DNA from 3 places in the Lysinibacillus sp. NPDC094177 genome. Region 3 is predicted to be linked to each of the others. Evidence: predicted binding sites of a transcription regulator. Region 3 holds the regulator's gene; each other region holds the start of a gene.
The links. Region 3 encodes LexA, which represses DNA repair genes until DNA is damaged. Its sites were predicted from a motif close to CGAACATATGTTCG; they were not measured.
Positions count from the first base shown of each region.

Region 1: uvrB (excinuclease ABC subunit UvrB) is a predicted target of LexA. The motif match lies at 2,372-2,385, and genes of this name have one in related genera.
Region 2: ruvA (Holliday junction branch migration protein RuvA) is a predicted target of LexA. The motif match lies at 2,770-2,783, and genes of this name have one in related genera.

Region 1 is NZ_JBNNTW010000012.1:91,827-96,119, reverse strand. Features, by position in the region: gene uvrA (excinuclease ABC subunit UvrA) at 1-310, opposite strand, end outside; gene uvrB (excinuclease ABC subunit UvrB) at 318-2,297, opposite strand; gene ACQKNC_RS18020 (hypothetical protein) at 2,517-2,786, shown strand; gene ACQKNC_RS18015 (IDEAL domain-containing protein) at 2,832-3,074, opposite strand; gene ACQKNC_RS18010 (competence protein ComK) at 3,301-3,810, shown strand; one part of gene prfB (peptide chain release factor 2) at 3,878-4,293, opposite strand, start outside.
Region 2 is NZ_JBNNTW010000001.1:591,542-595,834, forward strand. Features, by position in the region: gene queA (tRNA preQ1(34) S-adenosylmethionine ribosyltransferase-isomerase QueA) at 22-1,065, opposite strand; gene ruvB (Holliday junction branch migration DNA helicase RuvB) at 1,083-2,087, opposite strand; gene ruvA (Holliday junction branch migration protein RuvA) at 2,106-2,726, opposite strand; gene ACQKNC_RS02830 (phosphotransferase) at 2,841-3,638, opposite strand; gene ACQKNC_RS02835 (LysM peptidoglycan-binding domain-containing protein) at 3,709-4,293, opposite strand, start outside.
Region 3 is NZ_JBNNTW010000007.1:2,058-6,350, reverse strand. Features, by position in the region: gene ACQKNC_RS12900 (DJ-1/PfpI family protein) at 1-264, shown strand, start outside; gene ACQKNC_RS12895 (YneB family resolvase-like protein) at 577-1,242, opposite strand; gene yneA (cell division suppressor protein YneA) at 1,239-1,553, opposite strand; gene lexA (transcriptional repressor LexA) at 1,717-2,334, shown strand; gene ACQKNC_RS12880 (hypothetical protein) at 2,614-3,240, opposite strand; gene ACQKNC_RS12875 (gamma-glutamyl-gamma-aminobutyrate hydrolase family protein) at 3,405-4,127, opposite strand; gene ACQKNC_RS12870 (prepilin peptidase) at 4,228-4,293, opposite strand, start outside.

The sequences.
Region 1 (4,293 bases), on a different contig from region 3:
TTACTGTACCAACTGTAGAACGTGGGTTACGGCTCGTCGTTTTTTGATCGATTGAAATAGCAGGAGATAACCCCTCTATCGCATCGACGTCTGGTTTATCCATTTGTCCAAGGAATTGTCGAGCATATGCTGAAAGGGATTCTACATAACGACGTTGTCCCTCGGCATAAATCGTATCGAACGCTAATGATGATTTCCCAGAGCCTGATAAACCTGTTAACACGACTAATTGATCGCGTGGAATTGTGACATTGATATTTTTTAAATTATGAGCTCGTGCGCCTTGCACGACTATTTCAGTATTTTTCACAAGCCATTCACCCTTCTAACTTCAATTCAAATATTGTATCTCGCAGCTCAGCAGCACGTTCGAAATCGAGTGCTTTTGCTGCTTCCTTCATTTCTACTTCTAGAGAAGCAAGTAACTGCTCTTTTTCCACCTTCGTCAATTTCTTACCTTTTGTTGCCTTCGTTACATAAGACTCTTCGTCCTCTGCCACCTGTGTCGCACGAATAACATCAGGAATTTTCTTAACAATCGTTTTCGGTGTAATGCCATGCTCTTCGTTATACGCCATTTGCAGTGTTCGACGACGCTTTGTTTCTTCAATCGCCTTTTTCATCGAATCCGTCATATTATCTGCGTACATAATGACATGACCATTAGCATTACGAGCAGCACGTCCAATCGTTTGAATTAATGAACGCTCTGAACGTAAAAATCCTTCCTTGTCAGCATCTAAAATCACCACAAGAGAAACCTCAGGAATATCTATCCCTTCTCGCAATAAGTTAATGCCGATTAGAACATCGTAAGTACCTTTACGCAGCTCGCGAATAATTTCAATTCGCTCTAGCGTCTTAATCTCTGAATGCAAGTACTCCACCTTTAAGCCCATTTCTTTCAAATAAGCCGATAAATCCTCTGACATTTTTTTCGTCAATGTTGTAACTAGGACTCGTTCATCACGGGCAATACGACCTTGAATCTCATCGATTAAATCATCGATTTGCCCTTCAATAGGACGTACGTCAATTTGTGGATCAAGCAGCCCTGTTGGACGAATAATTTGCTGCGCCATTTCCGGAGAATGCTCAAGCTCATATGGGCCAGGTGTTGCTGATACATAAATAGCTTGATGTATATGTTTCTCAAATTCTTCAAAACGTAAAGGGCGGTTATCTAGTGCTGATGGCAAACGGAATCCATGCTCAACTAGCACACCTTTACGTGCTTGGTCACCGTTATACATCCCTCGAACTTGTGGTAAAGTAACGTGACTTTCATCGACAACAAGTAAAAAATCCTCAGGGAAATAGTCAAGTAGCGTATATGGAGTTGCCCCCGCTTCACGCAATGTTAAATGACGCGAGTAGTTTTCGATACCTGAGCAAAAGCCCATTTCACGCATCATTTCTAAATCGTAACGAGTGCGTTGCTCTAAACGCTGTGCCTCTAATAATTTATCCTCTGCACGTAAAAGCGCTAAACGCTCCTCCAACTCTTTTTCAATATTTTCAATGGCCTTTAGCATTTTTTCTTCTCGTGTAACGAAGTGAGATGCTGGGAAAATAGCTACATGATCACGATCCGCTAGTATTTCACCAGTTAACGCATCCACCTCGCGAATACGATCGATCTCGTCCCCAAAAAACTCCACGCGGATACAATGCTCATCACGAGATGCAGGGAATATTTCCACTACATCGCCACGTACCCGAAACGTCCCACGTGTAAAACTCACATCATTACGCTCATACTGTACATCGACCAGTTTTCGAAGCAACTGATTACGTTCAATTTCCATTCCAGTCCGCACTGACACGACCATTTCACGATATTCTTCTGGAGAACCTAGACCATATATACAGGACACGGATGCAATAATAATGACATCATCACGCTCGAATAATGAAGATGTTGCAGAGTGACGTAACTTATCAATTTCATCATTAATGCTTGAATCTTTCTCGATATATGTATCCGTCTGCGGTACATATGCCTCTGGCTGAAAGTAGTCATAGTAGCTGACAAAGTATTCAACAGCATTATTAGGGAAGAACTCTTTAAACTCACTATATAATTGACCCGCTAAAGTTTTATTGTGTGCCATAATAAGTGTCGGTTTTTTTACCTGTTTAATGACATTAGAAATCGTAAACGTTTTTCCTGTTCCTGTTGCACCGAGCAATGTTTGATGTCGTTTACCGGCACGTACACCCTCCACTAATTCCGCAATTGCCTGTGGCTGATCTCCACCAGGTGTATATGGCGCTTGTAAATCAAATGTTTGCACACATGTCCCCGTCCTTTCCTACCAATTTGATACATATATTTTAGCATAGCACTATTAAAATTTCGAACATTTAACGAACGAATGTTTGTAAATATTTTTTCGTTTGCTATATTTAAGATGAATCTAATAGAACGTATGTACTGGAAATATTTAATTACAGCCTATCTATAAATAGATTACCCTTTCCAAATGTTAGCTAATCGAGGTGGGACAATGTAAATGCATTACTTTAGAGGGGAGAAACGTTCAGGTGGGGTGAAGAAATTGATTGGGCTGGCCCTAGATCTGCTCAGGTTGGTTGAAAAAGATCGGGTTGGCCCTAGATCTGCTCAGGTTAAATGTAAAACTGATCCGGTGGCTGATAGAACTACTCAGGTAGGCTCAAAACTGCTCAGATCCCACGAAGTTTTGATTCCCACCTCACTCAATTTCCGCTCAGAACCTAAACAATTTCAAGATATTCAATCACCAATCTTGCAAATAAACTAGCAAAAAAATCCCGCCCTCTAATAAATGGAGAGCGGGTTCGTCATATTATTCACTTGCAACTTGGTGTAAAGCTTCTAGTTCGGCTGCGTATAGATGAAATGCCTTTTCATCTTTTTCATCGAGTGCTCTATCTATCAGAACCATGAGCTGCTCTTCACGATGCATACGCTGGATATGATTTAAAAATAAATCTAAATAAATCTCGTTTAATAATTTCTCTGCCTCATCAACTTTTTTTGACTGACCAACGGCTTTTAGAAAATCTGTATACGAATAATATTTATCCAACGATCTCACCTCGATCCTTTTCTAAATTATATGAAAATTGAAATTAAAATGCAATGCTAAAGAACTGAAAATCACTTCGATTCACTATTAATCTTGTGCTATTTCAAGCAATTCCTCTAAGCAATCGCTTGATATATCAATAACTTTCCTCTGTTATCTATATTTTCTGAATTTAATTTTCTATTTTACACTTCAATAATAAATAGAAAAAAGGGGGCTTACATATATGTCAGCAAACTACGTCAATGGATATTTAATGTCTTTCAACACCTATTTACTTCGGCCAATTCAGTATGACTCTAAAATTTTCACACAGGTAATCGACAAACATAATGAACTAATCGTCACACGGAAGCCAATGCATATATTACGAAAATCTTGTATTTCACTAGGGACAACCTATGAAGCAGCAAAACATTCAGCCAAACGCTTCTTCGGTAATCAACATAAGCTTCCAATCGTTGTTGCTTATGATTATGGTTATCCATGTATTTTTCTACCGACATACTCGCCAAACTCTATCCACAATATTTGGATTGGTCTTCACGCCATTTCGAATATCGTTCCTAGTAAAATGGGCTGTATCGTCACACTGAAAAACAATAAACAGATTGAACTGCCTATTCAATATGCTTCGATGAGCAAGCAATTTGTCAATGCATCGATGCTCTATAAGCATTACATGAATGAGCGTAAACAGATTAGCCAAGACACCCCGTTTCATCCACCTTTTTAATAGGCTTTTTTGCAGAACTAAAAAACCCCCTCAAAAGCACAATATCTGTGCCTCTGAGGGGCTTTCATTACCCGATTTTTGAACGTAAATATGCATTAATGAATGGATCTAAATCACCATCCATCACTGCTCCTACATTACCTGTTTCTTCATTTGTACGGTGATCTTTCACCATTGAATATGGATGGAATACATATGAACGAATTTGCGAGCCCCAGCCGATTTCCTTCTGTTCACCACGGATTTCATCTAGCTGTGCCTGCTGCTTTTCGATTTCTAATTGATAGAGTTTCCCTTTTAACATCGTCATTGCTTTTTCACGGTTTTTAATTTGTGAACGTTCTGCCTGACATTGTACGACAGTACCAGTCGGAATGTGCGTAATACGAACAGCTGAATCTGTCGTATTAATATGCTGACCACCTGCACCAGTTGCACGATACGTATCAATTTTTAAATCCTCTGTACGAATATCAATTTCAA
Region 2 (4,293 bases), on a different contig from region 3:
ACAGTACTCCGATTTTATTCGTTATTCTCCCTTTGGACGAATAAACATAGCATCACCAAAGCTAAAGAAGCGATATTTTTCTTCTACAGCTTGATGATACGCACTTAAAATGGTTTCTCTTGTCGCAAGTGTACTAACAAGCATTACAAGGGTTGATTTTGGTAAATGGAAGTTTGTGATTAACCCATCCACAACAGTAAATTCATATCCTGGATAAATGAAAATAGACGTCCAACCTTGTTCTGCTCGCACTTCACCTCCATATTTAGAACCGATAGTTTCTAATGTACGTGTAGAGGTTGTACCAACTGCAATCACTTTTCCACCATTACTCTTTACGCGGTTGATGGTAGATGCTGCTTCTTCCGTTACACTATAAAATTCGGCATGCATTTCGTGATTTTCAATTGAATCTACACTTACAGGACGGAAAGTTCCAAGTCCTACATGCAAAGTAATAAATACAACTTCGACACCTTTTGCTTTTACTTGCTTCAGTAATTCCTCGGTAAAATGCAAGCCTGCAGTTGGTGCTGCTGCTGAGCCACGCTCTTTAGCATAAACAGTTTGATAACGATCCTTGTCATCTAATTTTTCACGAATATATGGAGGTAGTGGCATTTCGCCAAGTTGCTCTAAAATTTCATAAAAAATCCCATTATATTTAAACTCAAATGTACGTCCACCATGATCAAGCTCTCCTGTACAAATAGCTGTCAGTAAGCCATCTCCAAATGTTACAACGGTACCAACTTTTACACGTTTAGCTGGCTTAACAAGTGTTTCCCATTCATCTGTACCAGCCATTTGCTTTAATAGCAGTACCTCTATATGGGCACCAGTTTCCTCTTTAACACCCATTAATCGCGCTGGTAAGACTCTTGTATCATTTAACACAAGGCAGTCCCCAGCTCGTAGCTCATCTAAAATATGAGCAAAATGATGATGCTCTACATTTTTTGAGCCAGGCGTCACTACCATTAAACGACTTGCTGTACGGTCCACAAGTGGTGTTTGTGCAATAAGTTCTTCTGGTAATTCAAAATCAAAATCTTCTACACGCATGAAAATACTTCCTTCTTCTAGGTTTGTTGGGGATATTCATATCCAAAATGTTCGTAAGCTAAATGTGTGGCCACACGTCCACGTGGCGTCCGTTGTATAAAGCCAATTTGCATTAAATATGGCTCGTACACATCCTCAATCGTTACGCGTTCCTCGCCAATAGATGCTGCCAACGTATCTAAGCCTACAGGGCCACCACGGAAGCGCTCAATCATGTTGGTCACAAGTTTATGGTCAATATGGTCAAGCCCTCTAGGATCAACTTGTAATAGCTCGAGCGCTTGCTTTGCAAGTCCCTCCGTTATCATACCATCTCCAAGTACCTGTGCATAATCTCGCACTCGTTTAAGCAAGCGGTTAGCAATTCGGGGTGTACCACGCGAGCGTGTCGCCATTTCAAGTGCTGCTACTTGTTCAATATTAACATCAAATAAATGCGCACTACGGACTACAATTTCTGCAAGTGAAGTATTATCATAATACTCCAATCTTAATAATACGCCAAAGCGATCTCTTAAAGGTGCTGATAACGCGCCTGCCCTTGTCGTTGCACCAACGAGTGTAAATGGTGGTAAATCAAGTCGAACAGAACGCGCTTCAGGACCTTTACCAACGACGATATCTAAACAAAAATCCTCCATGGCAGGATAAAGCACCTCTTCTATTGCACGAGGAAGGCGATGTATTTCATCTATAAATAGCACATCTCCTGGCTCCAGTGAGCTTAAAATAGCTGCTAAATCTCCAGGACGTTCGATCGCAGGGCCACTAGTCATGCGCACATTGACATTCATTTCATTAGCAATGACAGCAGCTAATGTAGTTTTACCAAGTCCAGGCGGTCCATATAACAGCACATGATCTAAACTTTCCTGACGAAACTTTGCCGCTTCAATGAAGATTTGTAAATTCTCTTTTACCTTGTGTTGACCAATATATTGTGCTAATCTTTGTGGTCGTAAAGATAATTCAAACTGTTCATCATAGCCACCTGCCTCACTAGCCATCATACGTTCAGACATGTACTTCTCCCCCTTTCACTATTTTAACTTTAATAGCAATTGTAAAGCTTGTTTCATAAATGCATCTGTTGTTTCAAGCTTGTCGTTTTCTTCTAGCTGTGGACGTATTTTTTCTAATTCTTTTTCAGAATAGCCAAGTGCCATTAAGGCAAGAATAGCTTCTTCAAGCTCATGTTTATATGGATTTACACCAAATAACGGTAGCTCATCTTCTGTACTAGGTAGTTCAATAGTCTCCAACAATCCTCCAAGTTTACCTTTTAAATCTAGAATCATTTGACGTGCAGTTTTCTTACCCACACCAGGGAACTTTACTAAAAACGATTCATCCTCTCGTTCAATCGCACTGATAACTTGTTGCGGATTCCCAGTGGCTAAAATAGCAAGCGCACCCTTCGGCCCAATTCCAGACACTAAAATAAGTTTACGAAACAGCTCTCGTTGGTCTAAATTTGGGAAGCCATATAACACCTGTGCGTCCTCACGTACATGCAAATGTACAAATATTTGCTGATCAAGTGCAGATGTCCTGAACACAAATGGATTGGGCGTATTCAGCTGCCAGCCAATCCCTTGCTGTTCAAGGACGATATACTCAGGAGTTATTCGCTTTATTTGTCCTTTTAAATAATCATACATTCAATAATCCCTCACAATCATCGTCTTCGATTATAGCATATTGCGAACGAATGCTCGACTATAAGAAATAGCACAATTAGTCGTTCACATACAAAAATGACCGCCGAAAGACGGTCATTTCTTTATCATTTTATCAATATCGTACCACAGTTTAGGCCAATATGTGAGAGCTCGTTTTGTGAATGGCACTAAATAATCTAAAAATACGAGCTGTTGATTTAATGGTAAATCTACTGCAAAAAGCCATTCACGTAACAGCTCATTTGGATATTTTAAACGATGTAGCTTTCTTTTATCTAATCGTTTCATCTCTGGTAGTTCTGCAAATATTTTTCCAAGGTCATAATCTACAGCAGGTAATACGCGATGTAACCATAAGATATATTCATCATCCGCTTCTCCAAGATGAGCCATATCAAAATCAATTAAACGCAATTTCCCATCTGAGCACCATAAAAAATTATGATGTACGACATCTCCATGTAAAAGCGTTATTTCTTTTTCAGGTACATCTTCCTGAGCGATTAGCTGTAACGATTTTTCACTATAATGTAAAATTTGATCGATTTCTTCTTTTGTTAAAAATGCACGAAAGTCATTTCGTCTGCTTTTAAAACGCATATGACGCATTTGCCATTTTAAAAGCTGTGAATAGGTATGCAGGCCTGGCACCCGCTGCCAAGCAATTTTTTTATGTGTATCATGTAACGTATTTAATAACTTGAGTGAATCCTTCCGATCTTTTTTATGTGCAAAATTAGCACTATGACTTCCCTCTTGCCAATCTTGCACGATTAAATACTCATCATCACTTCTCATTAAAGGTAAGATTAGCGAAGGTTCCAGATGTCCAAGCTGTCGATGAATAACCCTCACCTTTTCTGCTACTTCTATCTGCTTTGCTCGTTTCACAAAATAATTATTGGATTGATATTTATACTTCCAAATATTCGGCTTTACTTCTTCAATGATATACGCTTTTTCACCATCGATAAGGCGTCATCCCGCCTGGGTAAAAGTGCGGTGACATCCATGGTCCTACCGAATGTGGCATATGGCCATGTGTTGGACATGGCATTGGGCATGGTGGCGGACATGGCGGTGGACAATGACATTGATCCATTTGCCAAGTTGGCATCATGACTGGTTGTGCATGACAACCACATGGCTGTTCCATTTCCGGCATCATTTCTGGCATAGGCTGCATAGGGAAGAATGGAGATGTACTAGATTCTAAGAACTCCCTTTTTTCGCATGGCATTTCACACGACATTGGTTGCTCCGGCATTGTATAAGCCTCAAATTGCGGTTCCATTGGCATTGGCATCGGCATTGGCCAATACATATGATGATGCACTGGCTGATGGCAGCTAGCACAATGTGGTACTGCTGGCATTTGTGGCATGATAAAAATCGGTTGCGGCATTGGAGGTGGTGGCGCCTCCGGTTGGACCATAGGCTGTGGTGGCGGTTGAATTTGAATTGGTGATACAGTTTGAGTTTGCTCTACATTTGGCATGACAACTTGTTGATTCCATCTAAGCTCAACAGGCGCTTGCTGAGGCAT
Region 3 (4,293 bases):
AAGGGGGCAATCATTGCAAGCATATCTAGCTCTCCATCTCTTTTAGCGATAGCTGGAGTATTAAAAAACAAAAAGTATACTGTAGGATTGTCACCAGAAGGTATGCAGAAGTTAGGTTTCTTCGATCTTAGTCATTTTTCTGAAGATTTAGTTGTCCAAGATGGGAATATAATAACTGCAAGAGGTAGAGGTTTTATACAATTTGGCATTGCTGTGGGTAAAGCCCTACACCTCTCTTTTGATGAAAATTGGTATCGAGAATAACGAATTAGCTCTAATTAATATTAAAACTTAGTTATAGGTGATATAAATGTTTTTCAATATTATATAGAATTTATGAGGAGAGGAGTAGAAATCGCTACTTCTCTTATTTTTTCATTTTCTACTGGATACGGTTCTATATCCATGCAACATGGTAAATGGATTTTAGTTATTCATTCTATCCCTCACTTTCGACGTTCTATCCGTCATTTTGACGATCCTATCCATCACTTCGCCGTTTCTATCCTTCACCTTGGGAGCTTAAAGCTTTAAAAAAAAATCAGCGGGACGATAAAACTCCCACTGATTAAAACTTCATTTCATTTCGCTTCCTTCTTGATGTTCCCGATATCTCCTATGGACAGTAGCTTTGCTTACATTAAAGCCTAGACCTCTTAGAGTCATGGCAATTTCCTCAAAGGTGAAGCCTCGATTGCGTAGGTTGATAATTTCTTCTACAGGAACATCCTTACGTTCTTGACCGTTTGGATTTCCACGGTTGGATAAATTGTTTTCTGGGCGATATCCATTTTCTACGGCACGACGCATTCCACGACGTATTTTAGCATTATGAATTCTACGTTGGTACTCCTCTACAATCGCTAAAATTTCTAGGAGCATCGTATCCATTTCGTTTAATTGTAATGGTCCCTCGTCTCGCATAGAAAAAACATCAGTTTCGGTTTTCTGCAATAAATGCAACACTGCCATTCGAGCATTTCCACGTCCTAAGCGTGTTTCATCTTGCACAAATAATGCTGTTATTTCTTTTTCTTTTATGAAATCGAGCATTTCTAGTAAACCTTCACGTTCCACATCATAGCCGCTATGCTTGTCATTAAAAACACGCTTGACTTCGTAGCCCTGTTCTTTAGCATAGCGCATCAACTCCTCCTGCTGACGCTCTAATGAGGAACTTTGTGTCTCTTTTTCTGTACTCACACGGCAATAGACAACAGCCGATTGTTGATTATTAATCATTTTTCGTTTCTCGCAATTTCAATTGAATTTATAGGATTGGTTTGGTCACCCACTACCGGGATCACTAGGGATTCACCTGCAATAATTTGTACGTTCGTTAATTCATTTTCTGTTTTTACAAGCTGAATCCATTCATCCGATTTCATTTTACCACGGTATTGTTCGGCTAACGACCATAAGCTATCTCCATGTGCAATTTCAATTTCTGTGTACGTAACATCGCCTGGATCTGTAATAAAAAGGTATGCTGCAAATAGTAGACAAGCCCCTAATAAAGTTGTAATATGTGGATTTTTCTTTAACCAATTCATGTTTAAAACCCCTTTTCTAGAATGTTTGTTCGGAATATATGTTCTCATAATAATGCGAACAAACGTTTTTGTCAAACACTTTTCGAACCTATGTTTGCTTAAGTGTTCGCATTCTGTTATACTACTAATAAGTAGAATGATTAGAAAAAAGAGGTGAGCAATCATGAAAAAAGTTTCGAAAAGACAAGAGGCCATATTAGAGTTCATTAAAGAAGAGGTGCGTGCAAAAGGGTATCCACCATCTGTACGTGAGATTGGTGAAGCTGTTGGACTTGCTTCAAGCTCAACAGTTCATGGTCATTTAGCTCGTTTAGAGCAAAAAGGCTTGATTCGACGCGATCCAACTAAACCACGTGCCATTGAAATTCTAGAGCCAGAGGATTCTATTCAAAAGCAACATGTTATACATGTCCCACTTGTTGGTAAGGTTACTGCAGGTTCTCCGATAACTGCTATTGAAAATATCGATGAATATTTTCCACTACCAGATATTTATGGTACAAGTGAAGATCAGTTATTTATGCTAGAAATTATGGGTGAATCAATGATTGAAGCTGGTATTTTTGACGGAGATTTAGTTATTGTTAAACAAAAAGCAACTGCTGATAATGGGGATATTGTCGTGGCAATGACTGAAGAGGATGAAGCAACTGTAAAGCGTTTCTTTAAGGAAAAAAATCATTTTCGTTTACAGCCTGAAAACGCAACAATGGAGCCAATTATCGTAGACCAAGTTTCTATTTTAGGGCAAGTTGTAGGTCTTTATCGCCGTGTACACTAAAAGTTATCTCAATATTAAATTATAAAAAGAGGATATTATGTTCACAGAGGAGCATATACCTCTTTTTCTCATATTCTTTTAGCTTTATTGTACAGAATTAAAAAAGAATCCACTTTATATGGATTCCTTACACACAAGAAATGAATTTAGTTAATTTAAACGTTTTCGACTAGAGTTTTTCCGATATGAAGTCGTTATCATATTGATGCCTTTAGCTTGCGCTCCCCTACTGGCTCGCTCCAAGGAGTCGCCTCATCCTCAATTTTTAATGATAAGCCTTTAAAACATCGAATTTGCAATTTCAAGTAAATCTTGCACTGTAAAATTTTCTGTTATTTCACTTACTATACTAATTGAATATTTTAAACTGTCATGAACAAAAATCAGTTGATTTACGTTCGGCTGATACAATGCTTTTATTCCATTTTTTAAGGTGTAAATATTTTCACCCTCTGCTGCCTTTAAATTCTCTTCATCGGGTTCAACTCTCACTTGTAACAATCCTTGTGAGTTTACATTTTGATACCTTATTAGGAGAATATCATTGTTTATACTTCCTTTTACATGCGTAATGTCAAAAGGAAATTGGGATACCGTCAGGATATTCACTATATACTTTTTCATATATTCCTTAATAATTTTCGATTCATTCATAAATGGATTGTAACCATCGTAAACAACACGAATATCTGTAACTTTTTCTTGATTAAAAGTAATTTCCCATATAAACGCTATTCTTTCAGGCATATTTTCTCCATCGTTAAAATAAGCCAAGGCTACTCTAACATTCTCTTTAGGTGAAGGTAAGCCTGAAAAACCACTAATTGGCGTCTCTTCTCTTATTTCTGGAATTGTAACATTTGAAGATATATAAGTTTTTAGTTGTTCTTCCTCTTTTTTGGACATCGCAATCAGAAATTTACTTACTAAGTCATCGTCATAATGTCCGGCTTTTACATGTTGAATTGAAAATATAACAGTAAAAAAGCCAGCACTACCAACTCTATTTTTTTCATGTTTATCACCAAGGTTATTTTGTCCTTGATAAAAAATTCTATGCTTCTAAAGTTTCATGCCTCTACCTTGAACTTCAAGCTTGCCTGTACAAATGAAGTAAATAATCTCTTTGATACTTCATCTCCAGCAATGGCTAGCTCTTCGGGATGCCACTGTACTGCTAAACAAAATGGTAGATCTTCGTGAACTACCGCTTCAACGATACCATCACTTGATTTTGCTACCACTTTCAATTTTTCTGCTACTACGTTTATTGCCTGATGATGAAATGAATTCACAGCAATTTTTTCTTCTTCAATAATCGTTTTTAATAATGTATTAGGTGTTAGATTAACATGATGTGTAGTAACGCCTCGGGCCGCTTGTTGCATGTGCTTTATTAATTTTCGACTATGGTACTCGCTTTCAATATCCTGATAGACTGTGCCTCCAAACGCAGCATTTAGTATTTGGAGCCCTCGACAGATTCCGAGAATTGGCATTTTCCGTATACTGGCCGATTTGATTAACGCAAGCTCAACCGAATCCCTTTCTGGATGAACCTTCCCTAATTTTGGATGAGGTTCTGCATCAAAGTGGAATGGATGTACATCATAGCCACCGGATAGTAATAACCCGTCCGTCAATGATAAAATTTGCGATATATCCTTTTCCACGCCAAGCGGAATTATAAGTGGAACACCACCAGCTTCAATTATACTTTTGCTATACGCAGCATTTAATCTTGAGGACAAATCATCCTCTGCAAAAGCCGTAATACCGATAATTGGTTTCATCTTAACCCCTCCATGATCTACAAGATTTATCCCGCAATAAACTACCTGTAAAGCCCGGTTAGTGAAGACTATTAATCATTGAAGGACCCCGACTGATTAATTACCAAAATCCTAGATACCAATTCATCAACGCATCCCCATGGAAATAGACTATAATAGCTGCTAG